Regions from separate parts of the Salinivibrio sp. MA440 genome, predicted to be linked through region 1. Evidence: riboswitches for the same ligand, from Rfam matches in the RefSeq annotation. Region 1 holds a riboswitch; each other region holds the start of a gene.
The links. A riboswitch is a leader RNA that binds a small molecule or an ion and turns the genes downstream of it on or off. The one in region 1 is predicted to bind thiamine pyrophosphate.

Region 1 (10,129 bases):
TTGCCGTTCGCATCCAAAAGCAACCGCACCGGCGTTTGCGGTAAAAAGCGATGAATACCCGACGATTTAGGGGCTTGTGCATCAATGGTGTAAATCAGTTCAACAAACAGGGTTCCCACAGGCAGCGCTTTGTTTTTGAGCAAAGAGACCGCGGTGGTGCCGATGTTTTCGCTCAGCAATAAGTCGATACCGCCACGCACGATCGGGTGCTCCCAAGAGACAAACTGCACATCTTCGCGACTGAGTGCCGTATCGCGGTCGAAGGTCAGTGTGCACCCATCCGTTGGTAGGCCAGGGTAACTGGGCACCATCATCTGCTCCGACGGCTTGACCACGATGGCGTTTTCACCTTTGTCATCTTGATTAACGCCGATGGTATCAAACAGACCGAGCGTGAAGGTGACAAGGCCCGTATCGCCATCTTGATCGGCGATGGTTTGCGCCAGCTGCTTGGCAGCCTCCCCGCCGTGTGAGTGCATCTCGAGCAGTTTATCGCGGCCTTGCTCCATTTCTGCTTTAAGGCGTTGATTCATGGCGGCGCTATCGTGAATGAGCGTATTTAGCGCATCATCATGTTGATTATTGGCTAACAGGGTTAACAATGTCTCGCCATACTGCTCAAACACCGCACGGCCGGTTGGGCAGGTATCCTCAAAGGCATCAAGCCCTTCGTGATACCAACGCGCTAAAATGGTTTGCGCTGTGCCTTCAAGGTAAGGAACGTGAATGGCAATATCTTGACGCTGACCAATACGATCAAGGCGACCAATGCGCTGCTCGAGCAAGTCGGGGTTCATCGGTAAGTCGAACATCACCAGCTGATGGGCAAACTGGAAGTTCCGGCCTTCTGAGCCAATTTCAGAGCAAATCAAGACTTGAGCCCCGCCTTCCTCTTGGGCAAAGTACGCTGCCGCTTTATCACGCTCAACAATCGACATGCCTTCATGGAACACGGTGCCACGGATCCCCTCACGCTCGCGCAAGGCCTGCTCAAGCGTCAGTGCGGTTTGCGCGCGTGAGCAAATGATCAGTACTTTGTCGCGACGGTGGGTTTTTAAATAATCCAGCAACCAATCGATACGTGGGTCAAAGCCCCACCAGCTGGCACTATCGCCCTCAAACTGCTGATAAATATCTTCAGGATAAAGATTTTGTACCGCTTTTTGTTCGCTCGAGCTTGTGCGTCCCATCATGCCCGCCACCCGCATGGCAGTTTGATACTGGCTCGGTAACGCCATAGGGTGCATGTGCAGATGCCGGCTAGGGAAGCCACTGATGGCAGCCCGCGTGTTACGGAACAAAACGCGCCCGGTACCGTGGCGATCCATTAAATCATCAATCAGCTGTTGGCGAGCGGTGTGCTTGGTTGCATCATCATCGCTATCAATGGCGCTGAAGCGTTCATCAAGCTCGTCACTTTGCAATAGCGCCCGAATGCTACGTTGGGCATTATCACTTAACGGGGCATCGGCAAGTAGCGCTTCAACCGCCTCGGCGACAGGGGCATATTGTTCGGCTTCTTCAACAAAGGCGTCATAATCATAAAAACGATCAGGGTCGAGCAGGCGTAAACGCGCAAAATGACTTTGCTGACCTAACTGCTCAGGGGTCGCGGTGAGTAACAACACCCCAGGGGTATGCTCAGCAATGCTTTCGATAATCTGATATTCACGGCTCGGTGCCGTTGGTGTCCAGGTTAAGTGGTGTGCTTCGTCCACCACCAATAAGTCCCAATGGGTGTCACAGACTTGCTCGACGCGACGCCGGTTTTTGCGTAAAAACTCCAGTGAACATAACACCAGTTGCTGGGTATCAAATGGGTTGGGTGAGTCAGCAAAGGCCTCGACACAGCGCTCTTCGTCAAAAATAGAGAAGTGCAGATTAAAGCGGCGCATCATCTCGACCAACCACTGATGCTGCAAGGTTTCTGGAACCACGATCAGTACCCGCTCGGCTTGGCCTGCAAGCACTTGCTGGTGAATGATCATGCCCGCTTCAATGGTTTTCCCTAAGCCGACTTCATCCGCGAGCAAAACCCGCGGTGCGTGACGACGACCCACCTCATGGGCAATGTAAAGTTGGTGAGGAATTAACCCAGCACGCATCCCCGTCAACCCCCGTAGAGGGCTACGCAACTGCTGATGCTGATTGGTTAACGCCCGATAACGCAACGCAAAACGATCCATGCGGTCAAGTTGACCGGCAAAGAGTTTGTCTTGCGGCTTGTTAAAGCGGATCTGATGGCTGAGTAAGATTTCGCGCAGCGAGACTTCGTCTTCCTCGGTGTCTTCGCGATAGCCGTAATAGGTCAACACCTCGTCGTTTTCTTCAACGCGCGAGACGGTCATGGTCCAGCCCTCGTGACTTTCTACCTCATCGCCGGGGTTGAACATCACCCGAGTCACGGGCGCATCATGGCTGGCGTACAGCCGTGTTTCATCACTAGCAGGAAACATTAGGGTCACGGTACGGCCATCAACGGACACCACAGTGCCCAGTCCAAGATCATGCTCCGTATCACTGATCCAACGTTGTCCAAGCGCAAATGACATAAGGGAAAACCTCTGAATTAACTCGATTGTCGAAAGACTCGGTGCCGCGCAAACGCAACCCGATTAAATAGTGTGTTATTCAGTGTGGCACTGAAAAAATTGGTCGCCAATAGTACTCGAACTTGTGAGGAGGGTCACGATGAAACTCCATCAATCGCGGCAAAGATCGTCTTGACATACAAACGTCATCAACGCGCGGCAAAGATGAAAACGTGAACTGGCACAATCAAACAAGTTGGGCGATGCGCAACGGCCAGGTCTATGCTTACCTTAAGCGCTGTCATCGACAGTGAATTGCCGACACAGGAGGTGCCTATGGGCGACGCCGACCGGAAGCTGTTTGTATTAGACACTAACATTCTCCTCCACGAACCTTTCGCCATCTATTCCTTCCAAGAACACGATGTCGTGATTCCTATGACCGTCCTCGAAGAGCTTGACCGTATTAAAGATAGCAAGCGTGATGTCTCTCGGGATGCCCGTGTGGCGATTCGTGCCTTGGAAGATATCTTTAAAGAAGCCACACCCGATGAAATTGGCGAGGGTATTGTGGTTGGTAAAGGCGATGCGACGGGTACCGTCTCCATTCTGGCTGATTTTGAGATTAAAGAAACGGTCCATGCCTTTGCCGATAAAGCGGGCGATAATCGCATTTTAAATGCGGTGTTATACCTTCAAACCAAACGCTCACCGCGCAAAGTCGTGCTGGTGACCAAAGATATCAATATGCGCCTGCGTGCCAAAGGGGCGGGGGTGATGTATGTCGAGGATTACCGTACCGACCAACTGATTGATGATGTTCGGTTGCTCACCAAAGGCTTCCATCAATGTGCGGGCAGTTTTTGGGATAAAGTGGGGCAATGCGACAGCCAGGCCTATGGCTCCGAAACACGCCACACATTACCGGCTGAGCTATTAGAAACGCCTTTTGTGAACCAGTACTTATTGGATGAAAGTGACGACTTCGCCGCACGAGTGCAAGCCATTGATGGTGATAAAGCGATCATCAAAGATCTCAGTCGAGAGCGATTAATGCACCGTGCTGCTTGGGATGTTAAACCGAAAAATATCTATCAAGGCATGGCAATGGATGCGTTGCTTGATCCCACGATTGATTTAACCATTCTGACAGGGCCTGCAGGCTGTGGGAAAACGATTTTAGCCATGGCTGCGGCATTAGAGTTAGTGGTAGAAAAGGGCATGTACGATAAGATTATCGTTACTCGTAATACGCCAGATATTGGCGAGTCGATTGGTTTTCTCCCCGGGACAGAAGAAGAGAAAATGCTGCCATGGCTCGGCGCAGTGACCGATACCCTCGAAGCGTTACACATGAATGATGAATGTACCGACGGTTCGATGCGCTACATTATGGAAAAAGCGAATCTGCAGTTTAAATCGATTAACTTTATGCGCGGGCGCTCGATTCAAAACGCGTTTGTGATTTTGGATGAGTGCCAAAACCTGACCGCCTCTCAGCTTAAAACCATTATCACCCGTTGTGGGGAGGGGACTAAGTTAGTGTGCTCGGGGAACTTAGCGCAAATCGACTCTTCCTATTTGACACCTGTAACATCCGGACTGACTTACATTGTCGAGCGGTTTAAAAACTTTGAAGGCAGTGCGTGCGTGTACCTCAATGGTGTGGTGCGAAGCCGGCTGGCTGAGTTTGCCGAAGAGAACCTTTAACCATCAAGGTGGCGGCCTCTATGCCGCCACTGATAGGGTTACGCCGTGACACCGATATAATCACGCATGATGGCTGGCGGTGTCTTGAGCGTATCAACCGGATCGTGAAGCTGGATTCGGCCATTATCGAGATAGATAAATTGATTGGCGATCGCTTGTGCATCGTCTGGATGGTGAGTGACCATTACCACCGTCGTGCCTTGTTCTTGAGCGGTACGTTTGACCAAGGCTAACATGTCTTGTTTTAGCGCCGGATCAAGTGCCGAAAAGGGTTCATCGAGCAGTAATAAAGGCTGGTTGCGTGCGATGCTTCTCCCCAAGGCGATGCGTTGGCGTTGGCCGCCCGATAGTTGGCTGGGTAGACGAGATAAATAATCGGTCAACCCTACTGCGTGTGCAGCATGGCGCACGGCCTCTTGCTGTGTGGCCGTGAGTTTAAGCGAGGGAGACAAGCCAATTGCCATGTTGTCGAATACTGACAAATGGGTAAATACGTTGTGCTCTTGAAACAAGATAGACAGTGGCCGCTGGTGGGCGGGCGTCGTGGTGACAGGCTTGCCATCAATGGTGATCTCGCCACTATCTGGCGCGATCAGCCCAGCAATCAGTGATAATAAGGTGCTTTTGCCTGCACCGCTGGGCCCGAGCACAGCCACAATCTCTCCAGGGGCTATTTGGGCATCAAAGATCATCCAATCTTGCTGGTAACGATAGTGGACATTGGAAAGCGTCAGCATGCGTGTCTCCATTGGATCAGACGAGTGATTAGGGCATAGCAACCCAAACTGGTAAGCAGTAATAGCATGGCAGCGGCAGCGCCTGCGTCCATTTGGTAGCTCCCCATCAAGCGAAACAAATAGAGCGGCAGGGTTTGAAAATTTTGGCTACCAAAAAGTGCGATCGCACTAAGATCGCCCATCGATAACACAAAACTTACCGCCACGCCGCGCGCGATCGGGGCGCGTAAACACTGCCATTCGATAAGACGTAGACGGTTGACACCTTTTAGCCCCAAGGTAGCGCAAAGATTGTGATAGGACTGGGCAAGTTGATAGGCGGGCGCGCTCAGTACTTTTATTAAATAGGGCAACGCCATCAGGGCGTTCACGGCCATCACCAACCACAGCGCCAAGCTGAATACATCGCTAAACTGGCGAAACAGTAAAAAAAGCCCGGTACTGAGGACAATACTGGGTACCACCAAAATCATCGCCCCTAACGTTTCAATGCCATTCGCTTGTTTCTTACGCCCGTTCAAGCGCCAATGACGACTGGCTAAGATGACAGAGGTGGCCAACACGAAGGCCAAGACGGTTGCGCCGGTAGCGATAAGCAGTGAATGCATGGTGGCTTGCCATAATGCCGTGTCGCTCAGCACAATTAACGCGCTAGGGTTAAGGCCACGCGCGATCACAACCCCGAGAGGTGGTAGAACCAACAATAAAGTCAGCGCAATCCAGAGACTGTCCCAACACTTCGCCGTGCGACTATCGAGTGCCGATGGAAGCGGTTGCACTTCGCTGGGGGTGTTGGCAATCGGCCGAGTCAGTGTTTGCACAATAAAAGCAAAGGTGCCGCACAAGAGCATTTGCCATAGCGCCAGAGCGGCACCGGTTTGTAAGTCAAAATCAAAATGAATGGCTTGATAGATAGCCAATTCAATGGTGGTCGCTTTGGGGCCACCGCCTAATGCCATCACGGTGGCGAAGCTGGTGAAACACAGCATGAATACCAGTCCGACGACATGGGGTAGACTTTGCCGCAGATAAGGCCATTCAAGGTGGCGAAAACGTTGCCAGCCTCTTAGACCAAGCTGGGTTGCCAGGCGCCTTTGATCCGCCGGGATCCCTTCCAAGGCCTGCACCATCAATTGGGCCGAAAAAGGCAGGTTAAAGAAAACATGCGCAAGCAAAATGCCGCTTAAGCCATAGAGAGAAAATGGCATCGCCGCATCAAAGTACGCGAAGGCTTGTGCAATCCAACCGCTACGGCCGTAGATGGCAACCAATCCAAACACGCCCACCAATACCGGCAGCACCAGGGTCATGGCAAACAGTTTGAGTAGCCAAGCTTTCCCTGGAAATTGTCGCCGAGCCAGCGCATGGGCCACAGGAATGGCGAGCCCAACGCTGAGCACCACAGATAAGGTAGCCTGCTTAAAGCTAAACAGCGTGACATGGCGCAGATAGGCATCTTGCCACAGGGCGGACAGCTTCAAGTCTTGACTGTGTAAGAACAGCGCCCAGAGTGCGCTGCCAATTAATAATACGACCAAGCTGGCCGCGAGACTGCCCGGCCAGGTTCGAGAAGGGTTAAGCATCGACGTTATTCAACCAAAGCGGTTTGCCAATCGCGCACCCATTGCTGACGGTTACCCATCACTTCATCGGGCTGGTACAACAGGCTCTCTTCTGGTTTGTTCAGCGTATAGAAGGCGTCAGGCAAGCTAACATCGGTGACCGGGTACATCCACTGCGTGGTTGGGATCACAGACTGTGCTGCGTCACTGAGCATAAATTGTAGAAACGCATCGGCGCGTTCTGGTTGGTCGGTATAAGCAGACTTCGCCGCCACTTCAATTTGCATATAGTGGCCTTCTTCAAACATGGCGGCGGCAAAGCGGTCATCATCGTCAGCGACCAGGTGATAGGCGGGCGAAGAGGTGTATGAAAGCACCATATCTGCCTCTTTGTTGAGGAACATGTTGTACGCTTCGGTCCAGCCTTTGGTCACGGTAATAGTGTTGTCGGCAAGGTCGCGCCATGCCTGCTGGCTTTGATCGCCGTATACTTTTTGGATCCACAGCATCAAGCCTTGGCCAACTGTTGACACGCGTGGATCTTGGTAAATCACACTGATATCGTCACGCTCCTCAATCAAAGCCTTCAAGCTTTTGGGTGGGTCGAGCAAACGCGTGGTGTCATACACAAAGGCAAAGTAGCCGTAATCGTAGGGGATAAAGTAGGGATTATCCCAACCGCCGGGTACCTGTAGGCGCTCCGTATTCACCGCGTGCTCGGCGACAATGCCGCTACGCTCAGCTTCTTTCATCAAGTTAGTATCCATACCGAGTACAATATCAGCCTTGGTAGTATTGCCTTCGATACGTAAGCGATTAAGCAGAGCAGCACCGTCACTAAGAGACACAAACTCTAATTGGCAGTCACAGCGTTTTTCAAATTCGGCTTTGATTTTTGGCCCTGCGCCCCAATCGGCGATAAAAGAATCATAGGTATAGACCGTTAGAGGGTCGGCGGCACGGGCGCTGAGTGATAACAGCGATAAAGAAACCAGAGTGAGAACAGAGGTAATAACTTTCACAGCACGCTCCTAAGTTGGGCGTGGGTGTTGAGGCAAGTTGATGGCAACATCAAGTCTCAATCCCTACGCCAGTGTTAGCTGGATCAGGTTCGATGGGTTTAGCGCCGCGCGCAATCTCAGCCATGAGGCTCCCCAATGAGTACGGTGCTATTGTACTGATTGGCTTAGTGTTCACCAAGCCTTTTAGTCCGCGAGTTGGTTAAGCGTCCAGTCGTAGTCATAATCCAAGCGTGCATCCTTGGGAAGCTTGATGTCTCTATATTGATTGATATGGGTGATCACCCCTTGTTCACTGCCGCCAAAGTCAGTCTCAAACCACTCATAGATAGAAGAAAGCTGCCACTGATTACCCTGCTGACTCACGCCTTTATCACTATTAATAAAGGTGTAGGCAGCTTGTTCTAATTGCGCATCCAAGGTGTCGGCTTGAAAGGCTTGCGGTTGCAGGTTAGGACAGCCAAGGCTGGCACAATTGACCGCATAGTGGGTACGCGGATCTTGCCATAGCGGACGCAAAATACGGTGTTCGATATCATTGAGCGTGAGGGCTTCGCCCGCCACCGTCACTACGTCATCATCCCACGGACCAAAGCTAAAGAGTCCACCGAGTTTGGTGATAGAACTGACTGGATAGGCGTCCAAAATCAGCGTCACCGTGACCGCATTGTAAAGGTTGACCCAGTAAGCATATTGTTCGTCTTTGCTCAGGGTGCGCGGATCGCGCTTGGTAAGCATGCGAATGTAATGATCGAGGGTCGCTTTATCGGCCTCGGTGACGGCTGCGTAGTTAAATAAGGTGTGCTGCCCCTGAGGCTGTAAATACTTATCGAGTAATACTTGCCAACTGTGATGCGTGAAGGTGGCTTGGCTGTCAGGATTATGTGCATCCCACATTGCCCAGTAGTCCGCTTTGGGCGCGGCTTGACTGATGAGCGGAAACACTAGCCCGAACAGAAGTATCAAATGTTTTTGCATTGTCAGTCCTTAATGCGATCAAACCTTCTTTGAGACTAGACCAAGCGAGTCAGCGGTTGGTTTCATTGAGGATAGAAAAATGGGAAGGAACGCCAATAAATGCGGAATAATCAGCACTTATTGGCGAGAGATGAGTGGATGGTATTACACCAAAAAATCAGGTATTTGCTGCTCAAAGCGCGAAATTTCCGCTTCGTGCTGTAACGTCAGCCCGATACTATCCAAACCTTCGAGTAAGCAATGATGGCGAAAATCATCCATCTGGAAGCTAAAGCAGTGTTCACCGGCACGGATGGTTTGGGCGGGCAAATCTAGCGTTACCGTCGCACCTTCATTTTCGGCCACATACGTAAATAAAGCATCGATTTGGCCTTCTTCAAGGGTCACCGGCACCATTTGGTTATTAATGCAGTTGCCATAGAAAATATCGGCAAAACTGGGGGCGATAATCACTTTAAAACCGTAATCATCCAGCGCCCAAGGAGCATGTTCGCGTGACGAGCCACAGCCAAAGTTTTCGCGGGTGAGTAACACGCTAGCCCCTTGGTAGCGCGCTTGATTGAGCACAAACTCGGGGTTCGGCTGTTTGCCCGCATCGTCTAAAAAGCGCCAATCGTGAAACAGGTGCTGGCCGAATCCGGTGCGGGTGACTTTTTGCAAAAACTGTTTGGGGATGATCGCATCGGTGTCGACGTTTGCCGCATCCAATGGGGCAACAATGCCGGTATGAGTGTGTATGCCTGACATAAGGCCTCCTTATAATTGGTTAACGTCAACAAAGTGACCGGCAATGGCGGCGGCAGCGGCCATGGCTGGGCTGACCAAGTGGGTACGGCCTTCACGGCCTTGGCGGCCTTCAAAGTTACGGTTGCTGGTCGATGCACAGCGCTCTTTGGGGCCTAAGCGATCGTTGTTCATCGCCAAGCACATTGAGCAGCCGGGTAAGCGCCACTCAAAGCCCGCCTCGCGGAAAATCACATCCAGCCCTTCTTGCTCTGCTTGGGCACGCACTTGCTCTGAGCCTGGCACCACCATGGCATGGACGCTATCTGCGACGTGCCGACCTTTGGCGACCGCCGCGGCTGCGCGCATGTCCTCAATTCGAGAGTTGGTGCATGAGCCAATAAAGACTTTATCAATTTGGATATCTGTTATGGCTTGGCCTGCGGTTAGCCCCATGTATTTCAGCGCGCGTTCCGCCGAGTGGCGCGCGATCGGATCTGCCATGTGCTCAGGGGCCGGCACGCTATCGTGCACACTAACCACTTGGCCGGGGTTGGTCCCCCAGGTGACCTGATGATGAATTTGACTGCCATCGAGTGTCACGACACGATCAAATTGCGCATCGGCATCCGAGTGCAAGGTTTGCCAAAAATCGACCGCTTGCTGCCATTGTTCACCTTTAGGAGCAAATTTCTTGTCTTTTAAATAGGCAAATGTGGTCTCATCGGGGGCGATCAGGCCAGCTTTCGCGCCCAATTCGATCGCCATGTTGCAGACCGTCATTCGCCCTTCCATGGACAAGTCGGTAATGGCGTCACCGCAAAATTCCACCACGTGTCCGGTGCCGCCGGCATGACCGACTTGGCCGA
Region 2 (10,129 bases), on a different contig from region 1:
CGCAAGTGCCAATTCTCTAACACCTCAGCGACTTGCTCCAATACCCATTGACCTAATTCATTGATATAACCCGTTTCTTCGGCTATTGGAATAAACTCCGCCGGTGATATTGTGCCCAGCGTGGGATGCTCCCATCGCAGTAGTGCTTCTGCATGACTCAATTGTTCGCTATGGCTATCAAAAATGGGTTGGTATACAAGATGAAATTGATGATGTTCGAGCCCTTTCTTTAAGTCTTGCTCCAAAATAAAGCGTTGTTGGACCTTTGCGAGCATCGCCGGTTGAAAAATAGCCACGCGTTCACGGGTTTGTTTTGCGTGATACATGGCAATATCGGCTTGTTGGATAATATCAGTCACCGATTTATTTGATTGGCCCACTGAAGCGATACCGATACTGGCAGATATATTTATCACATGATTTTCGATGTAATAGGGGGTACTTAGCGTTTGAACCAGTTGCTTAGCTTTGGTTTGCGCCAAGGCCAAGGAGCTATCAGCGTGGAGCAGTACAACAAACTCATCACCACCAAACCGATAAACACGATCGTCTGTTACTGCTTTCTGAAGCCGTTTACCCAACTTTTTGAGTAAGGTGTCGCCAGTTACATGACCGAGTGAGTCGTTGACGACTTTAAAATTGTCCAGATCAATAAATAATAATGTGATGCTATCTGAAGGTTCCGCACTGATTGAATGTATGGCTCTCTTTAGTGCTTTATCCAGTGCAGTGCGATTAGCAAGTCCAGTCAAGCTATCATGATGGGCTTGATGGGTTAACTGTTGCGTTTGTTGACTCACTATCTGTTTTGCCAGTAAAAGGCGATTGGCATAGGACCAAAAACTAGCAAGAATCGATAGCCCGAGAGATAAAACAAGTACACCAACCACACCGGCATAAATCAGATCCGTGTGTAACTCCCTAATATCGGTAAAGGTGACGAGTAATCCCTCCTCACTACCGGCAATAGGAATCGATATTGCCGACGAATGGCTGTTGTACCATTGATTGAGCGTGCTTGATGAATGCGTACTAAAGACAGATTGATGACCAAATGCCTCCTGAGCGACCATTCCGACACTAGGCCCAGGCGTCTTGCTTTGCCACAACGCGGGTAAAAATCTATCAAAATATAGGGTGGTAGAAAGAAAACCGAGTAGCTTTCCATCCCGTTCAGTAATTGGTGCAAACCACCGTATGCCGTGGCCTTGTTCGTCATTAAAAAGCCGCGCCTCAGGGTGACGATTAAAATATGCCCGCTCCATGGTTTGGGTATTGTCACACTGAGAATCTGCTCGCCAGCCTAAATAGCCCTCCTCAGCGGCTTGTGGCGACACATACAAAGCGGGAAACGTATCGCTACGCATGACCCACCGACAGACCTGATCGTTTAAAGGAGGGAAGGGGTGATACTGATCTTGTTGGGCCGCAAATTGTGCTAACTCAGCGCGATTAACTCGAGGGAGCCACATGACGCTGTTGAGTCCAGATTGCTTTTGGGTGTGATTATCGATGAAAGCGTGGAATTTTTCGCGTGTTGGCCCATTTTCTTGCTGCAAATACAATTGTGCTGACAACTGAAGTTCATAGAGCTGTGAAAAAGATTGACCTAATGAATAACGGTATTTTTCAACCTCGGCTGAGAAACGACTCTGCTGGCGTTGATTTTCTAGTGTGTAAACTGACCAGCTAGCGACGCTTGCCACGGCTAACACAAGGAGATAGCGCCACAAAGGCTGCTTAGGCAGATATCGCATAAAAATACATCGACTGTCACTACTGAGTGCCACACGATACGGCGCGATTATGACAATCACGACGCAAACGTATGTCACTTTTGTGAAAGCCATTAGGTAATAATACACCACACCCTTAAATAAAAAGTCAAAAATATGACGGTTTTTTATACAGGTTTAACGTCGGTATCATCGCCAATCAAGATCTAAAAGTGTGACTTTGATCACCATGATGTTAGTGGCTTGATTCAACACTGAAGTTTGTACTTTACCGGTCATTTATCCATTTTCTTTTCCATGATCCCAAATATTATCCGTCGTATTTTGATAGGACGACGCTAGCTTCTCTGCTAACGTTGAAACGTCGTTGGATTCGATTTCTGATCCAGTTCTATCTTTTTTAATTTTATTAAGATTATGAATAAAAAAGGGGTTTTTATGGTTAAGTTAGAGAGCGTCTCTGCGGTATGCTTTGACTTAGACGGCACACTCGCAGACCCTTTTGACGATCTGTATGAGGCGGTCAGCGGTATGTTACGTGGCTTAAGCTTGCCTGATGAAGATCCCCATGCAATAAAAGATTGGATTGGTGATGGGGCGGATTTATTGATCCACCGCGTGTTAACTCGACACATCGACGGGCGCGTATCGACCCGCGTGCTAAACCAAGCGCGCGCACTCTTTTTGTCCTCATACCTAGGCAGTAAACCGCCAAAAACTCGACTGTACCCGGGCGTGCTTGCGTGCCTTGAAACCTTATCGCAGCGTCACATCCCGATGGTGTGCACCACAGATATGCAAACGGCGCATGCTAACAGCTTACTGCGAGCACTTGGCGTTGGGCATTTTTTCACCCGGATATTGGGTGCCGATGCAATGTCTGTTGGCAAGCCGGATCCGGACGGTATTTACGAAGCGGCCGCCATACTTGACGTTTCACCCTTGGAACTGCTGGTGGTGGGGGATTCGGTCAGCGATGTGCATGCGGCTCGCGCCGCTGGCTCGCCAGTGATTTGTGTTAACTATGGCTATAATTACGGTACAGGGATCCAAAAGGCCTGTCCGGACACTACCCTTGATACATTGGCCAGTTTGCCCAATATCATTGCAAGGCCCAATCGTTTGGGTGTACCGGGACAGGGTGTCACCGCCCCACCGGTATTAGCGGGCTCACTGCGTGGTCGTGCGATGCGACCTAAAGGGGGCGCACAATTTCGATAATATAGCCAGGAGGGAAGCGTGAAAAACGAACTCGATCCGACCCATCTGCTTCGCGCGTTTGAGATAGTCACGGAGTTTGGTGAGAAAATAGAAGATGGACACCGCTTGGATGGCATTGACGCTTTCTCAGATTATGACGGCTATACCATTTATTTAGCAGGAAATGGGGTACAGTTACGTGTGGGGTTTCACAATACGTATCATCTCGACTACGAGCATGAGAACCTTAAAGAGCAGTTCCTGAAAAAGGTCGATGCGCTAGTCAAAAACTATAAAAGATAGCGACGGATAGGCAATGCATGCCGGACCGTCACACGCCCCACAATGGGGCGTTTTTTATAGGTCAAAGGCAGGGAGCATGGACAGCGAACCAATCACCACAAACCGAACACGCGGGACCCAAGCCCATTATCAAGCGTTAGTCGACAGCGCGGCAGCCGCGATCTTGGTGATTGATGAACGCGGCATTATTTTAGATGCGAACCCGTTCACCCACCGATTATTGGGTTATCACCCGCAACAGCTAATCGGAAAGAATGTTGATTGTTTAATGCCGCCGGAGCACCAAGGAAAGCATGACCATTATTTACGGCAATATATAACAACAGGCCAGGCAAACATTATCGGTACCGGCCGGCGGGTTGAGGCACGGCATCAAGCGGGGCATGTGGTACCCATTCATCTTGCGGTCAGTGAAGTGTGGATTGAAGACCGGCGAGAGTTTATTGGCATTATGTCTGATATGCGCGCGCTGACTCAGGCTCAGACGCGTATTAAACACGAACGCAATCAACTCAAAACCATTATTAATGCGATCGCCAATCCTGTTTTTGTCCGAGAGCTGGGCGGACAATATTCGCTTGCAAATTACGCCTGCCTGCAAGCATTAAATGTCGAGCATGTTGAACAGCTTGCTGAGGCAATTCATGGTGCCTTGCCTGAGGGAATGCGCGAAACCCTCAATGCGCTTGATCACCAACTGACGCTCGATGGTGAACCCGTTCATGTCGATGTGACATTAAGAGATGGTCGGACTTTTAAGCTCGCTAAAACGCTTATTCGCCACGTAGAGGGAGAGCCTTACGCCATTGTGACTGTTGGGTATGATGCCACACCATTACTGCAAGCGAAGCACGAGGCAGAACGCGCCAATCAAGCCAAAAGTGATTTTCTCTCTGCCATGAGTCATGAGCTGCGCACGCCTTTAAACAGTGTGCTCGGTTATGCGCAACTACTACAACGATCCTCTTCTCCTCGCTTGACGGAGACGCAACGGCAATATGTCGATCAAATTCACCAAAGTGGTCGCCACTTACTCACCTTAATTAATGATGTGCTGGATCTTGCCAAACTTGAGGCAGGAAAAACGGTGGTCAATGTCACCTGGTATCCGGTTCGTGCCCTTGTCAGTGATGCCGTTCGAACACTACTCCCGCTCGCACAGCAACAGCACGTTGAGTTAGATGAGTGCCTACCCGCGGATCTGAGTGGCGACCTATATGTGGATCCAACCCGTTTCAAACAAGTGTTGATCAATTTACTCAGCAACGCGATTAAATATAACCATCCTCAGGGGCGAGTATGGGTTGAAGCCAGTCAACCATCGTCAACCTTGACGATCTCTGTATCAGATACCGGGATCGGCATTGCTGAAAATCGGTTAAACCATCTTTTTGAGCCATTTAACCGCTTGGCCGCCGAACAATCACAGATTGAAGGGGCAGGTGTGGGGTTAGCGGTGAGCCATCAATTGGTTGTGCAAATGCAAGGCGAGATGTCAGTAAAAAGCCAGCCAGGAAAGGGCAGTTGTTTTGCAGTGACTTTCCCTTACCGGACGTCGACGCGATCTGGCGATCAAGGTTGTGCGTGTCTCCGCGTGAGCCAGCCGCATCGCGTGCTCTATATTGATAATAACAGTGCCCGTCAGCGCCTGATGACCGATTGCTTTGAAGATTGGCCAATGTTGACACTCTATCATGCGCATGAGCTGTCACTGGCTGAGGCTGTTGCGCTCGCTTCTCCGCCATCGTTAGTCATTATAGCGGCTGATAGCGTTGCGGCAACGCCCGAACAAATACAAGCACAATTTGGCGACAAACCACTCATTGTTCTGACTGACAACCCATGCGACGAACCGCATAACAAACCGACATTACGACGTTTATCGCTGCCGCTCTCGTCAGCGGACTTGGCTGAGGCCATACAATTATTATTAGAGGAGAGGCTATGACAAAGGATCCGTCACAAGCACATATATTGATCATTGATGATCGACCGGAAAACATTCACTTACTGTCTACCATGCTCAAGCAAGCCGGTTATCAACAGCTGAATGGGCTCACCGATCCTCGCCTTGTTACCGATGCTCTCTCCCCCGTTCCTGACCTGATTTTACTCGATATGCGGATGCCGCAGCGCTCTGGCTTACTGGTGCTGGATGATCTTAATGACGCTTTAGATGAGCATTGCCCGCCCGTGATGGTACTCACCGCAGATAATGACCTGAATTTGCGTAACCAAGCGTTATGCCGTGGCGCGATTGATTACATCAGCAAACCCTTTGATCACGATGAGGTGTTGCAACGGATTCAAAACCTTTTGTATCTGCAATTGAAAACCCGTAAAGAGCGCGATCAAGCGGCACGGCTGCAAATGCTGGTTAACAAACAAACGGCGGCTTTACGCGCGCTTTCTTTGACCCATCCGTTAACCGGGCTACCAAATCGTCGTGCATTATTAGATGCCGCTGAGCGCCAGCTGAGCAAAGGGCCGGTGACTGTGATGATGATTGCCTTAGATGGCATGGAAGCGGTGACCAAACACCAAGGTCATTTAATGACAGAGGCACTATACAAACAAGTGGCCAATCTGCTAGCCAATAGTACAGTGGCGCGCCCACATCGCATTGGCGTTTGGGATAGCACACGACTGGTGATGCTGATTGAAGAACACGATAACCATGCCATAGAAAAAGCCGCGCGCATCAATCGGTTGATCAGCGGACATCACACGCTCGATGGGCGTTTAATGTTTTTACGTTGCCACATTGGTATCAGCCGCACGGAGCTTGAGACACAAGATGTGGCGCAACTGTTTCGTCAAGCCATTTTAGCGATTCCGACGGATGACCAACTTATCGGCGAATATCAGCCTGAGCTTGATAGCCAAGCTCAGCGCGCGCATTTGATTCGCACCGAATTAGGGCCAGCACTACAAAGCGGACAATTATCACTGGTGTATCAACCCAAATGGCGATTAGACGGCGGTTTGATGATAGGCGCGGAAGCGCTGTTGCGTTGGCAGCATCCGACCCTTGGGGCCATCAGTCCGGCGGAATTTATCCCCATCGCCGAACGCAGCGCAGACATGATCCAACTGGGCGACCACGTACTGGTGATGGCCTTAGCCGCGGTTGAATGTTGGCGAAAAAATAAACTGATCAACGATAGCTTTCACCTGTCAGTCAATGTTTCTGCCCAGCAGTTTCGCCCCGGCTTTGCTGACAGCGTCTTAGCTCGGTGCCAGGCAGTTGATGTCCCTTTGCATCTGATTCAATTAGAGGTGACAGAATCAGCACTGATCCAGCACATGTCGGTGGCACTGAAAGAGCTACAACAATTGCGAGATGCAGGCATGCATATCGCCCTCGATGACTTTGGCACCGGCTACAGCTCGCTCAGTTACCTTAAACAGTTACCGGTCGATTGGGTCAAACTTGATCGCAGCTTTATCCAAGACTTGGCTACCAACGCCAGTGATAAGCACTTGGTGGGTAGCGTGATTGATTTGGCCCATGGCTTTGGTCATGGTGTGGTCGCCGAGGGCGTCGAAAAAGAGGACCAGCAGTATGTGCTACAAACCATTGGCTGCGACCAAGTGCAGGGCTTTTTATACGCACGGCCGCTAATCCAAGAGGGATTTGAACAACTGCTTAAAACCGCCAACCAAGGCAACGCGACCATTAATAGCAACGCAACGAACAATAGCAATGCAACCAGCAACAGTAATGAGATGGCCTAAACGCGCAATTAGCACCCTCAACCTTGCGCTTTATCACTAAGGTTTATATTCTGACCGTGTTAGTCGGGGAGCAAGCAATTGCTGAGACTGCGAAAGCAGGACCCGTAGAACCTGATCCAGTTAGCACTGGCGGAGGGAACTGACGTGCTCAGCACACAAGGTCGCGCCATCGTGCGTGGTTTTGTCTCCTTCCGCCCCTCATGATTAAGGGGCCAATATGAACCAATCACCACCTGTTATTCTCACCATCGCCGGCTCAGACAGCGGTGGGGGAGCTGGTATTCAAGCCGATATTAAAGCGATTTCAGCCACGGGCGGCTATGCCTGCTCGGCGATCACCGCCTTAACTGCACAAAATACCTGTGGCGTTGAGGCCGTCTCGCCGGTCGACCCAGCGTTTGTTCGCGCGCAACTGAATGCTGTGTTATACGACATGCCGGTACGTGCCGTGAAAATCGGCATGCTCGCCAACCAAGCGATTATTCGCGAAGTAGCCGCTGTGCTCGCGCGCTCCCCGCATTTACCGGTCGTGCTCGATCCGGTCATGATCGCCACCAGCGGCGATCCGTTATTAGATGATGACGCCATGGATGCACTGATCAATACATTGATCCCGCGCGCGACCATTTTAACCCCCAACTTGCCAGAAGCCGCGCGTTTAACCGGGTGTCCTGTTCCGACAACCACCGAGGAGATGTACGCCTTAGTGCCGGCACTGCGCAAGCTAGGATGTCCGTATGTGATGCTAAAAGGCGGGCACTTGCATCATGCGCCAGAGAGTCTGGATGTGTGGATTAGCCGAGATACGTGTCAAACCCTGAGTGCGCGCCGCATTGAAACGCCTAACACCCATGGCACAGGCTGTTCACTGTCCGCGGCGATTGCCTCGTTTTATGCGCAGGGACTGACACCCATTGACGCCGGGCGAGCGGCTAAGCGTTATCTCACTGACGCCTTAGCGCATAGCCAACAGTTAACCGTTGGAAGAGGGGCAGGGCCGGTACATCATTTTTTCGCCTACCCCGCTGATGAGAGTGTTTATTTATCCAAGCATGCGTTGGTTGAATCGCACGCTCTCGTTAAATAATGCATTTGATTAAATAGCGTGCTTACGCAGCGGACCAATGCGGCAAGCGCTGGGCGGCGATATAAAAAAGACGGTCGCCCGGCAATACTTTTGTCCCCACTGGCGGGTTCAAAACAATACCTTGGCCTTGGTCGATCCCAATTAAGGTGGCGTCATATTCTTGCTTGAGCTGACCAAAGAGATCGCCGGTATCGATTTCTGTTGCGTTACTCGGATAACGGGCACAGTATTGCGTCATCCCTTGTGACGTGCTCAAAAGCTCATGATGCAACTGACTTGAACCGGGATCCACCGCCGCTTTTGCTAGCATTTCGACCGATACCGACGGCACACATTCCGCATGCGGGTAGTGCTGTTTGAGGATTTGGCTTATCGCATCATCTTGAAAATACGCTAATAAATGCGCTGACGGATTTTTATGTGCGCAGAACAGAGCCGCTGACAAAGTAATATCATCTTCTGGGTTATCAATAATAATACTCGAGGCATGCTCGACCTTGGCGCGAGCAATGCCTTCAGCATCGGTAAAACTTGCCACGCGCACAAATTCCACCTCACCAGGCAGTGGGTTTTCGATTTCTGCGCGCGCACAAAGCACAATCGGGCGCTCACCATGCACTCCGCTTTGCAATAAACGAATAAGCTGTATCGTACGTTGTCCGTTCCAGCCTAAGATAAGAAGATGATTTTTCACACTAATACTCCGTTTTCCTTGTAACCCGCGTCGCCAATAATCCACCAGTGATCCGGTGACATGCCCAATCACCACCGCAAACAACCCTAAGCCGCCGGGAATAATCCAAAAAGACGTGATCCATTGCCCCCACTCAGTAACGGGGGAATAATCGCCGTAGCCAACGGTCGAGGCCGTCACAATCAAGTAATACACATAGCGGCTCAGCGACTGGGTCATCGCGGTCTCGCCCGCTCCATATAAAAGTAGCCAGCCAATCACGCCATAGGCGAGTACCACCAAGCCGAGCATACGCCCGTTCAAATGGGCGAAGCGGCTGATAATCCAACGTTTAAAAAGCAACCAAAAGGTCATAAATTTTCGCTCATTCACTTCAGTGATCGCAGTATGAAGTGATTTGCGTCAGGTTTACAGTGTAAATCAGGCGCTTGGCGTCAATGCGATCACAGTTTAATCGATTGTATGCATGTATTGTCTTACAAAGCGTACAATGGAGAGAGCGAATCAATGGAGGGCTTTGCGTGTTTATATCTCGGCGTCAACTTGAACAAGAGCAGCAAAAGCAGGTTGCTCTGCAGCAAAAAATTGAGCAAATTAATCATACCATCGACGCGCTGAATGCAGAGAAAGGCGCATTGCAGGCAGAGCTGGATACCGTCGCGAAAAAACGCCAAACCGGCAAAGCGATCGACGCCAACTTATGCCACTTTGGTGATTCGATCAACGCCACCCAATCTTCACTGGCGACCCTGGCGGACACCATTAACGGTGAAAAAGAGCGTGTGACCGAAGTGAGCCATCAAGCGGCATCATGTGCCGAGCAAGTCAATGACCTTGCGCGCCATGTGCAGTCGTTATCTTCGCAATGTCAGCAATCGTCGGAAGCGATTCGTTCACTCGATCAACACGCACAAGAGGTGAGTGGCATTGTCAATTTAATTCGCGATGTCGCCGATCAAACCAACCTGCTGGCGCTAAACGCAGCCATTGAAGCGGCACGCGCCGGCGAGCAGGGCCGAGGTTTTGCGGTGGTTGCCGATGAAGTACGCAACCTTGCCGAGCGCACGTCCACTGCCACCCAAGATATTACCCAGCTGGTGGAAAAAATTCGTGCGGGCAGCAGCCATGCGTGTACGCTCACCGATACCCTTGCCACTGAAGCCATTCAATACAGCGAACAAGGCCAACAGGTTGCCGATGCCATGGCCACCCAAAGTGAGCAAGCACAGCACAGCCGCACCACCATTAAAGCCTCTGCACTGCGCGCCTTTTGTGAACTGGCAAAACTTGATCACATCAGCTTTAAATTTGCGATATACCGCGTGGTATTAGGCGAAGACAGCATGATGGCGGACGATGTCACCGATCACA
Region 3 (10,129 bases), on a different contig from region 1:
GGTAAATATCAATCGCCATGGGGCTAAATAGCACCAGTAACACCATTAAGGCGACCAGTAAGCGATTTGATGTCGGTGAATCAGTGTGCGTCATTGGTTACTCCTCTATACAGGCACGCAGTATAGTGGCTTCAGGATATGAACCATAATGGTTTATAGTAAAAGCAGTTATTCCTAAGGAGAATACCAAAGATGGATTTGGACCAACTGCAACGTACCGACCTCAATTTATTGGTGTGTTTGCATGTACTTTTAGAAGAGTGCAATGTCACGGGCACAGCCAAACGCCTGCATTTAAGTCAATCGGCGGTGAGTAAAAATCTGGCCCGGCTAAGATCGCAATTTAACGATCCGCTTTTTACTCGAGCCGCCCACGGATTAAAACCCACGGTTCGTGCACAAACCTTGCAACCTAAATTACGCGCTTTGCTCAATGATATCGCGGCGATGACCGAACCTGACCATTTTCAGCCACACTTAAGTGATCGCTGTTTTCGCTTTGCGCTTGTAGAGAGCGCCTACCCATTACTGCTGCCCCAATTTATTGGCGATATGTTAGAGGCCGCCCCATCGATCACCCTCAATACCGCCGCTTGGGATCAAACCACTTTTGATGGTCTCGCCCGTGGCAATATCGACTTTGGTATTACCGGCAAAGATTTAAATCCCGCCGATGCCATGCTGACCATGATGCCGCCCAAGGGTGTGCGCTACCAAGAGCTTTGCCAAGATCACCAGTGTGTCTTGATGCGCGCCGATCACCCCGCACTCAAGGGCCCATGGGATGAAGCGCGTTACCTTGGACTGCGACATGTACAGGTGAAATGTGATGGAAATGATCGCTGGTTGTTGGACTATAAACTGGCAGAGCGTAATATTGAGCGTGACATTGCCATGTACGTGCCTGATTTTAACAGTGCGGCGAGCCTGTGTACCTATACCGACCTGGTGTTTACCTCACCAAGCCAGTTTGCGCATTATATTGCCGCGTCGCTCAATTTGGTGGTACGGCCGTTACCGACGCCAATACCGCCGATGGCGTACACCTTGTTTTGGCATCAAAATCAAGAAAATGACCCGGGGCACCAATGGCTGAAAGATTTAATTATTTCGCGCTGTCAGCAGTTTAGCCCGGCAAAATTGCAGCCTATCGCCCATCGCGCTAGGGTCTAATCCACTGGTTTTTTACGCGTGGCCGAACATGGCAAGTTCACCCCATACAAAGAAGGAAGAATAATGGACGCGACCCTTACCAAGCGTGTTGAGCAGCTAAGACACTGGCTAGCTCAACACGATTATGACGCCCTACTCATCCCCCACGAAGACGAATATCTCGGTGAGTATGTGCCCGAGCACAACGAACGCCTCCACTGGGCAACCGGCTTTACCGGCTCCGCAGGGGCGGCGGTGATCACCCGCGACAAGGCAGCGATTTTTGTTGATGGCCGCTATGTGGTTCAAGTCCGTAAGCAAGTCCCCGCCGGCCTGTTTGACTACTGCCACCTGATTGATGAGCCACCGGTGCAATGGGCCCAGCAACAATTGCCCAAGGGTGCCAAGCTGGCTATCGACGCTCGCATGCATAGCGTCGCTTGGTACAAACGCACCCAACGCGCGCTGGATGGGGCTTTGGCTTTGGTGAGTGTTGAGCAAAACCCGATTGAAAGCTTATGGGACGATCGCCCCGCCCCGCTTAATAGCCCTGCCATTTTACTGGGTGAAGAGAAAACCGGCCGCGCCAGTTTAGATAAGCGTCAAACCATTGGCCAGCAGTTAGCCGATCAGAACCTTGATGCCGCGGTACTCACTCAACCCGATGCCGTCTGTTGGCTGCTCAATATCCGTGGTCGCGATATCCCACGTTTGCCCGTGGTACTGACCCAAGCGATTATCAAGCAATCCGGTGACGTCACCGTGTTTATCGACCCTGACCGTCTCCCCGACGGCTTTGATGCACACGTGGGCCAAGGAGTGAGCGTCGCGCACCCTGATAGCCTGGTTGATGCCCTGCAAGCGCTGAGTGGTCAACGTGTATTGGTCGACCCAAACGGTGCCAATGCGTGGACACTGGACACGCTCCAACAAGCGCAAGTCACCGTGGTGGAAGCGCAAGACCCATGTGCGCTTGAAAAGGCGGCCAAGAACCCGCAAGAAATCGCCGGTATGCAAGCCTGCCACGTGCGCGATGGTGTTGCCGTGACTCGCTTTTTGGCGTGGTTTGACCGTCAAGTCGACGCCGGTGAACGCCCTGATGAAGCTGTGCTCGCAGACACCCTGTATCAATTCCGCCAACAAGACGATCAACTGGTCGACTTAAGCTTTGATACCATTTCCGCCGCCGGTGGCAATGCGGCCATGTGTCACTATAACCACAACAATCAGCCCAAACCGAGCGTGATTGAGAGCAACAATGTCTACTTGGTCGACTCAGGCGGCCAATACTATGACGGCACCACGGACATTACCCGTACCGTGCCGGTGGGCGAATGCAGCGCTGAGATCAAAAAGGCCTTCACGCTGGTGCTGAAAGGACATATTGCGCTGGCCACCGCGCGGTTCCCGAAAGGTACCTCAGGCAGCCAGCTTGATGCCTTAGCACGCCAGTATTTGTGGCAACACGGCTATGATTTTGACCATGGCACCGGTCACGGTGTCGGGCATTTCTTGGACGTACACGAGGGTCCGCAACGCATTTCCAAAGCGCCCAATAGCGTCGCGCTATTGCCGGGCATGGTGGTGTCAAACGAGCCGGGCTACTATCGCGCCGAGGCGTTTGGGATCCGGATTGAAAACCTCGAGTTGATTGAAGAAAAGCCCACCGAGGGCGACATGACGATGCTCGGGTTTGCCTCACTCACGCGTGCACCGATCGATCGTCGTTTGGTCGATGTGAGCTTGCTCAGCGAGGCGGAAATCCAGTGGTGGAATCGCTATCATCAAACCGTGTGGGATGAAGTTAGCCCATCTTTAGATGAGCAAGACCAAGCTTGGTTAAAACAAGCGACCGCGCCGCTAAGCCGTTAAGTCGCCTCTTCACTAAGTATAAAAAAACAAAAAGCGTCCGATTGGACGCTTTTTTTATTCCCCTTTCAGGGCTTTCTCGACCGCTTTAGGCGAAAAGCCGCGCAAGGTGGTATCGCCAATGCAAATCACCGGGACACCCCGCGAGCCTGTTGCTGCCAGCAGCTTCTTGCCTTTGGGCGTGGCCGTATCGACAACACGATAACGCAGCCCTTTTTTATCCAAGTAAGCTTTGGCCGCCTCACAGTGAGGACAGCGCGGGCCCACATATACAGTAATACGTTTCATGCCCGCATTGTCGCTAACCCGCTGCCGTTTGTGAAGCCATTTGCGCCTGACGCGCGACATCGTAGATGTTATCCCAATCTTTCCATACCACCTCAAACCCGAGGGCACGGACGCTGGCGGCCACCTCTGCCGCGCTACGTTCATCACTGATGGCAAACTGCTCCAATTGTGGCTCAGGGTTGGCATAACCGCCCGGTTGGGTTTTTGACGCCGCGGATAAGCTCGTGACACCAAGCGGCAACACATTGTCGCGAAAGTGAGGTGACTCCCGTGTCGATAGCGACAGCTCTACCTGCGGATTCCACAACCGATAGGCACAAATCAGCTGGACCAGCTGCTTATCCGTCATCACCGATTTCGGCTGTAACGCCCCCGCGCAAGGGCGTAAGCGCGGAAAAGATAGCGAATAGCGGCTTTGCCAGTATTGCTTTTCCAAATAATCCAGATGCTGGGCGGTAAAAAAGCTGTCGGTGCGCCAGTCCTCAAGGCCAATCAAGGCGCCGAGACCGATCTTATCGACCCCTGCTTGTGCCAACCTATCTGGGGTTTGCAGCCGGTAGTGAAAGTCGGTTTTATTCCCGCGCTTGTGGTGTTCCCCATAGGTTGGAGCGTGGTAGGTTTCTTGGTACACCATCACCGCATCCACACCTTGTGCCACCAAGGCGCGATACGCGTCGGTATCCAGCGGCTGCACCTCCATCGCCACATGATGAAAGTATTGCTTCACCACCGGTAAGGCGCGGAGAAAATACTCGAGCCCTACCTTGGTTTCATGCTCACCGGTCACCAAGAGCACACTGTCAAAGCCCATTTTTTTGATCGCTTCACACTCGGCGGCGATCTCAGCTTCATCCAGCGTGCGCCGTTTGATTCGGTTTTCCATCGAAAAACCGCAATAGGTACACACGTTGGCGCACAAATTGGAGAGATACAGCGGAATATAAAACCCCATGGTGTAGCCAAAACGCTGCCGCGTCAGCGCCGCAGATTGCTGAGCCATGGCCTCAAGATACCCTTCAGCGGCTGGGCTGATCAGGGCAGCGAAATCGTCCAAATTGCGCGAGGATTTAGCCAGCGCCCGCTCGACATCTTGGCGCGTTTTACTGTAAATCGAAAGGCGATGATGATCCCAATCGAGTGCCGCCCACCGCTCAGAAAAGCTCATCACGCCTCCTTAGCGTCAAGAAACGTAGTTAAGGGGCTAGAAGCGTGGGCGTGATTGTGTGTGCCCGCCAGCCCAGCGCGATACGCGCAGCGTCCTGCTTCAACCGCTTGTTTAAACGCTGCGCCCATGGCAATCGGATCGCCAGCCGTGGCAATGGCGGTGTTGACCAAAACTGCATCGGCACCGCGCTCCATCGCTAACGCCGCATCTGACGGTGCACCAATGCCGGCATCAATGATCACCGGCACGCGAGCTTGCTCAATAATGATGTCGAGAAACGCCATTGAGGCCAGTCCTTGGTTGGAGCCAATTGGTGAGCCAAGGGGCATCACCGCCGCGCACCCCACCTCTTCCAAACGCTTACACAGCACAGGATCGGCATGACAATATGGCAGCACCACAAACCCCTCATCTACAAGCGTTTTCGCCGCTTGAAGGGTTTCAATCGGATCAGGCATCAGATACTTAGGGTCGGGGTGAATTTCCAGCTTTACCCAAGGCGTTCCTAATGCTTCTCGAGCAAGACGCGCGGCAAACACCGCTTCTTGCGCATTTTTCGCCCCCGAGGTATTGGGCAGCAGGCGCACACCTAGTTCACGCAGCGGGGTTAAAATATCGTCTTGTGTGGCATGCACATCGACTCGCCTTAGCGCCATGGTGACCAGCTCAGTACCACTGGCCGCCAGTGATTCGGCCATGACCTTGCGACTGGCAAACTTGCCGGTGCCGGTTAACAGCCGAGATGAAAACGTCGTATCCGCAATGGTTAACATAATTATCCTCCGGCAATCGCTTGAAAGACCGCCAAGCTATCGCCAGCGGCAAGTGACGTGGATGACCAAGCATCGCGCGCAATAATGGTCTGATTTAGCGCGACCGCGACTGATTCAGCCGGCACCTTCATCTCCTCAATCAATTGCGCGACGGTCGTGGCATTGACCTCTGTAGGCGTGTCATTAATGGTTAACTGCATCGCTTACCTCCCGCTTTGGCTGACAAACCGCACAGTGCGGATGCACAGGCAGCGAAAAGTGCTGCCATGTCATGGTTTGTCCATCCAGTCGTGACAAGCGATTGGTACCGACCGCCTGCCCTAATAATAATTTTATCCCTTCAAGCGCTTGCGCAGTGGCCATCATGCCGACCACAGGTCCCATTACCCCAGCTTCAGCGCAGCGTGTGGGTTCAGAGGGCGTCACGTCTGCAAAGGCGCACGCATAACATGCACTATGCGGTTGATAAACCAATAACTGGCCTTGCCAGCCAATCGCGGCCGCGCTCACCAACGGCGTGCCAGTCTCTACACAGACTTGGTTGACCGCATGACGAGTGGCGAGATTATCACTGCAATCAAGCACCACATCCGCCATCGCCACTTCGAGCGCCAGGCGCTCATCCTCGAGATAGGCATTGATGGCCCGGCACTGGCAATGTGGGTTCAGCGCGCCCAAGTTAGCGGCTAGCGCTGCGGCTTTATCGGTGCCGATTTGCTCATCCCGATACGCCACCTGACGCGCCAAATTGGATAGCTCAATGTGGTCCGAGTCAGCAATCGCTAACTGTCCCACGCCAGCGCCTGCAAGATAGAGACCCGCGGTGGTTCCAAGCCCACCGGCACCGACCATCAACACGTGCGCCTTTTTAAGTGCCTGCTGCCCGCACTCTCCAACCTCTGGCAGCATGATTTGCCGGCTATAACGCAGGTATTCACTGTCCGATAGCATCACGCCCTCCTTGTTGTCTTGATGGATTAAGACAGCGGTCAAATGCCTCAATGCGCGCCGCTAAATCAGGCGCTTGCGTCACGGCACGGACCACCGCAATGGCGTCCACGCCAGTGCGCCAAACGTCAGGGGCTCGGTCGAGATCAATACCGCCAATCGCCACCGTCGGAAAACGGCCATCAACAGTCGCCACCTGCTGTGCTAACGCAGAAATGCCTTGCGGCGGCTCGGCGAGCTGTTTGGTGGTGGTGGGAAAAATATGGCCGATGGCAAGATAACTGGGCGTGAGTTCAACCGCTGCAGCGAGCTGCTCGGGACTGCGCGTCGAGACGCCAAGGCGCACGCCTTGTCGTGCGAGCCGGTCAAGATCCGCCTCTTGTAAGTCTTGCTGCCCCAGATGAACGCCATAGGCGCCAGCCTCAAGCGCGAGCTGCCAGTGATCGTTGATAAACACCTGCGCATGGTGCGCGCGGCCCAATGCCACCGCGCGCTGTATCCAATCTAGCAATTGTGGATGCGCTGGCTGCTTCACACGCAGTTGCACGGTTTTCACCCCCAAGCAAAGCAAGCGTTCGAGCAAATCCACATCGTCCACTACCGGATATAATGGGCCTATACCTTCAGACATAGATGCAAACGGGGTCAGGCTCATGACTCCACCTTATCGCTGTCCACTACCTCAGCGCCTTGTGGTGACGAATGATGGGATTTTTGCAGGTAGAGCTCACTGCCTTTTTCTCGGAATTCTTGCGATTTTTGCTGCATGCCTGCTAACGGGTCTTCCAGCATAGCGACATCAATCGCTTGACCCGCGGCGGCATAGCCGTTTTCTTTGGCGTAGTCCCGGACTTCCTGGCTGATTTTCATGGAGCAGAACTTCGGTCCACACATCGAGCAAAAATGTGCGACCTTGCCCGACTCTTGAGGCAGTGTTTCATCGTGATAGGCGCGTGCCGTGAACGGATCAAGGGATAGATTGAACTGGTCTTCCCAGCGGAATTCAAAGCGCGCTTTAGAAATGGCGTTATCACGCACCTGCGCCCCCGGGTGTCCTTTAGCTAAGTCCGCAGCATGCGCGCAAAGCTTGTAGGTGATAAGCCCAATTTTAACATCCTCCTTATTGGGCAGACCCAGATGTTCTTTGGGCGTGACATAACAGAGCATCGCACACCCAAACCAGCCAATCATCGCCGCACCAATGCCGGAGGTAATATGATCGTAACCGGGAGCAATGTCGGTGGTTAGCGGGCCGAGAGTATAGAAAGGCGCTTCATGGCAATGGGTGAGCTGCTCGTCCATGTTCTCTTTGATCATATGCATGGGCACGTGGCCAGGGCCTTCAATCATCACCTGCACATCGTATTCCCATGCCACCTTGGTGAGCTCGCCCAGGGTACGTAGCTCACTGAATTGCGCTTCGTCGTTCGCGTCTGCCACTGAGCCGGGACGCAGCCCATCGCCCAACGACAAAGACACGTCGTAAGCGGCACAGATTTCGCAGATTTCGCGAAAATGGGTATACAGGAAACTTTCTTGATGATGCGCCAAGCACCATTTGGCGATAATCGATCCACCGCGCGAGACAATCCCAGTCACGCGATTGGCGGTCATGGGCACATAGTGCAAACGCACCCCAGCGTGAATGGTAAAGTAATCGACCCCTTGCTCGGCTTGCTCTATCAAGGTATCGCGCATTACTTCCCAGGTCAGGTCTTCGGCAATGCCGTTCACTTTCTCAAGCGCCTGATACATAGGCACAGTGCCAATCGGGACTGGGCTATTACGTAAAATCCACTCGCGGGTTTCGTGAATATTGCGGCCCGTCGATAAATCCATCACCGTATCCGCACCCCAACGAGTCGACCATACCAGTTTTTCAGTTTCTTCCTCTATTGAGGAGCTCACCGCTGAGTTACCAATATTGGCATTCACTTTCACCAGGAAGTTACGCCCGATGATCATCGGCTCCGCTTCTGGGTGATTAATGTTAGCCGGAATAATCGCCCGCCCTTCGGCGATCTCTTGGCGCACAAATTCGGGAGTGATGTTTGATGGCAAGTGAGCACCAAAGCTTTCCCCAGGGTGCTGGCGATTGAGCTGCTCTTCACGATACTGCTGGCGACCCATATTTTCGCGAATAGCGATAAATTCCATTTCTGGGGTAATGATGCCTTGGCGTGCGTAATGCAGTTGAGTCACACACTGATTAGGTTTGGCGCGGCGGATAGATGGTAAGGCACTAAAGCGAAGTTCATCCAAGGTTTCATCACTGAGGCGGGTTTGGGCATAGTCAGAGCTCACCGCATCAAGAAACTCCGTATCGGCACGTTCATCGATCCAGGCTTTTCGCACTGGCGCTAAGCCTTGGTAAATATCGATAGTACTCTGTGGGTCGGTATAAGGCCCTGATGTGTCATAAACCCGAATGGACTCATTGTCTTCATACTGAGGCTTTTCTTTGCTGCCGCCCACAAAGGTGGGGGAAAGATGGATCTCGCGCATCCCGACGCGAATGTCAGGTCGCGAGCCCTCGACATAGACTTTTTCCGAGTTAGGGTAGGTTTGCGCAGAGAGGGAATCGATAAAGGATTTGGCCTCAAGGCGGGCCTGTTTACGGGTCGACATAGCATTACTCCGGTGTTCATTATGGGAATTAATGCTTGCCGGAAAACGCTGAATTTGAGATGTGAGCAAAATGGCAGACGGGTTGCGTCTGTGATCTGAAGCATCTCTTGTTCCCTTCGCTGGTCTTAACCAGATCAGGTTCAACGGATCCCACTTTATGTGGTCTCAGCCAATTGGCACTCCGACAAGTTCAACGCCAGTATAAGAAATCACCGCCGCAACAACAAGCGACGTACGCGATGTTTTCTATTACCCGGTAATACGTCCCAACAGCCAAGCACCCATCGCTGCCGCTCCGAGGCATAAGGCGAGATTCAAACCAACATTTAGTAAGGCTTTCACGGTTTCTCCATGTTGGAACAGCATCAAGGTATCGACAGAGAACGTCGAGAAGGTGGTAAAAGCCCCTAAAAAGCCAATCGCAATCAGTTGACGCCAAGGCACTGGGGCAATCAGCTCTTGGCTCATCGCCGCTAAAAAGACGCCCATTGCTAATGAGCCCAGCACATTAACCATTAGGGTGCCGTAAGGGAATCCTCGACCAAACACTGCGACGCTCCACTCTGAAACTAAAAAACGCGAGGACGCCCCTAATGCGCCACCAAGCCCTACCCACAATATGCTTACCACTGGGTGCTCCTTTCGATTGGTAAAAACTCATCATACCGCGACATGTGAACAAGAAACAGGAGGGAGAAAAAGGAAGAAAGGCGCGGTTACTACCACAGACAGTAGACATAAAAAAAGCACCGACGATGTCGATGCTTTAATATTTGGCAGGGGTAGAGGGATTCGATCGGACTGGCGGCCCAGCCCCCAACACGATTTTTTGTGGTTTGCATGTTCACATACAAAAAAAGCACCGACGATGTCGATGCTTTAATATTTGGCAGGGGTAGAGGGATTCGAACCCCCAACACGCGGATTTGGAATCCGCTGCTCTGCCAGTTGGAGCTATACCCCTGTAGATAGTTGCCTATTGTAGCGATCTCGCGACAAATTACCACCATCAATTACTAGTCAAACGTTTAATCGCTTATTTATAAAGCGATTTGTCTGGTCGGCCAATAACAAAAAACCCCAGCTTTTCAGCTAGGGTTTCTAAGTAGTGGCGGAGTGGACGGGACTCGAACCCGCGACCCCCGGCGTGACAGGCCGGTATTCTAACCAACTGAACTACCACTCCGCACCAATTCTGTATGACTAAAGGCTTATATCTCTTTGCTTTAATCAATTGTAATCAAAGCCTGGCGATGTCCTACTCTCACATGGGGAGACCCCACACTACCATCGGCGCTGCTTCGTT

Region 2: it holds a riboswitch for thiamine pyrophosphate, as region 1 does, so the genes downstream of both, thiD (bifunctional hydroxymethylpyrimidine kinase/phosphomethylpyrimidine kinase) here and thiB (thiamine ABC transporter substrate binding subunit) in region 1, are expected to answer to the same signal.
Region 3: it holds a riboswitch for thiamine pyrophosphate, as region 1 does, so the genes downstream of both, thiC (phosphomethylpyrimidine synthase ThiC) here and thiB (thiamine ABC transporter substrate binding subunit) in region 1, are expected to answer to the same signal.

What each region holds. Positions count from the first base shown of each region.
Region 1 is NZ_MUFI01000001.1:18,411-28,539, reverse strand. It holds gene rapA (RNA polymerase-associated protein RapA) at 1-2,552, opposite strand, end outside; gene BZG80_RS00100 (PhoH family protein) at 2,868-4,241, shown strand; gene thiQ (thiamine ABC transporter ATP-binding protein) at 4,280-4,978, opposite strand; gene thiP (thiamine/thiamine pyrophosphate ABC transporter permease) at 4,972-6,561, opposite strand; gene thiB (thiamine ABC transporter substrate binding subunit) at 6,567-7,553, opposite strand; TPP riboswitch at 7,606-7,707, opposite strand; gene BZG80_RS00080 (DUF547 domain-containing protein) at 7,746-8,537, opposite strand; gene leuD (3-isopropylmalate dehydratase small subunit) at 8,682-9,284, opposite strand; gene leuC (3-isopropylmalate dehydratase large subunit) at 9,294-10,129, opposite strand, start outside.
Region 2 is NZ_MUFI01000024.1:3,299-13,427, reverse strand. It holds gene BZG80_RS09020 (bifunctional diguanylate cyclase/phosphodiesterase) at 1-1,757, opposite strand, end outside; gene BZG80_RS09015 (HAD-IA family hydrolase) at 2,175-2,957, shown strand; gene BZG80_RS09010 (DUF3081 domain-containing protein) at 2,976-3,239, shown strand; gene BZG80_RS09005 (sensor histidine kinase) at 3,316-5,187, shown strand; gene BZG80_RS09000 (putative bifunctional diguanylate cyclase/phosphodiesterase) at 5,184-6,977, shown strand; TPP riboswitch at 7,032-7,132, shown strand; gene thiD (bifunctional hydroxymethylpyrimidine kinase/phosphomethylpyrimidine kinase) at 7,195-8,064, shown strand; gene BZG80_RS08990 (ion channel) at 8,087-9,112, opposite strand; gene BZG80_RS16230 (methyl-accepting chemotaxis protein) at 9,280-10,129, shown strand, end outside.
Region 3 is NZ_MUFI01000004.1:352-10,480, reverse strand. It holds gene BZG80_RS01860 (multidrug effflux MFS transporter) at 1-94, opposite strand, end outside; gene BZG80_RS01855 (LysR family transcriptional regulator) at 193-1,173, shown strand; gene BZG80_RS01850 (aminopeptidase P family protein) at 1,237-3,024, shown strand; gene BZG80_RS01845 (glutaredoxin family protein) at 3,079-3,309, opposite strand; gene thiH (2-iminoacetate synthase ThiH) at 3,323-4,474, opposite strand; gene BZG80_RS01835 (thiazole synthase) at 4,474-5,247, opposite strand; gene thiS (sulfur carrier protein ThiS) at 5,250-5,447, opposite strand; gene BZG80_RS01825 (HesA/MoeB/ThiF family protein) at 5,431-6,198, opposite strand; gene thiE (thiamine phosphate synthase) at 6,182-6,850, opposite strand; gene thiC (phosphomethylpyrimidine synthase ThiC) at 6,847-8,823, opposite strand; TPP riboswitch at 8,918-9,017, opposite strand; gene crcB (fluoride efflux transporter CrcB) at 9,073-9,453, opposite strand; tRNA gene BZG80_RS01805 (tRNA-Trp) at 9,711-9,787, opposite strand; tRNA gene BZG80_RS01800 (tRNA-Asp) at 9,933-10,009, opposite strand; rRNA gene rrf (5S ribosomal RNA) at 10,069-10,129, opposite strand, start outside.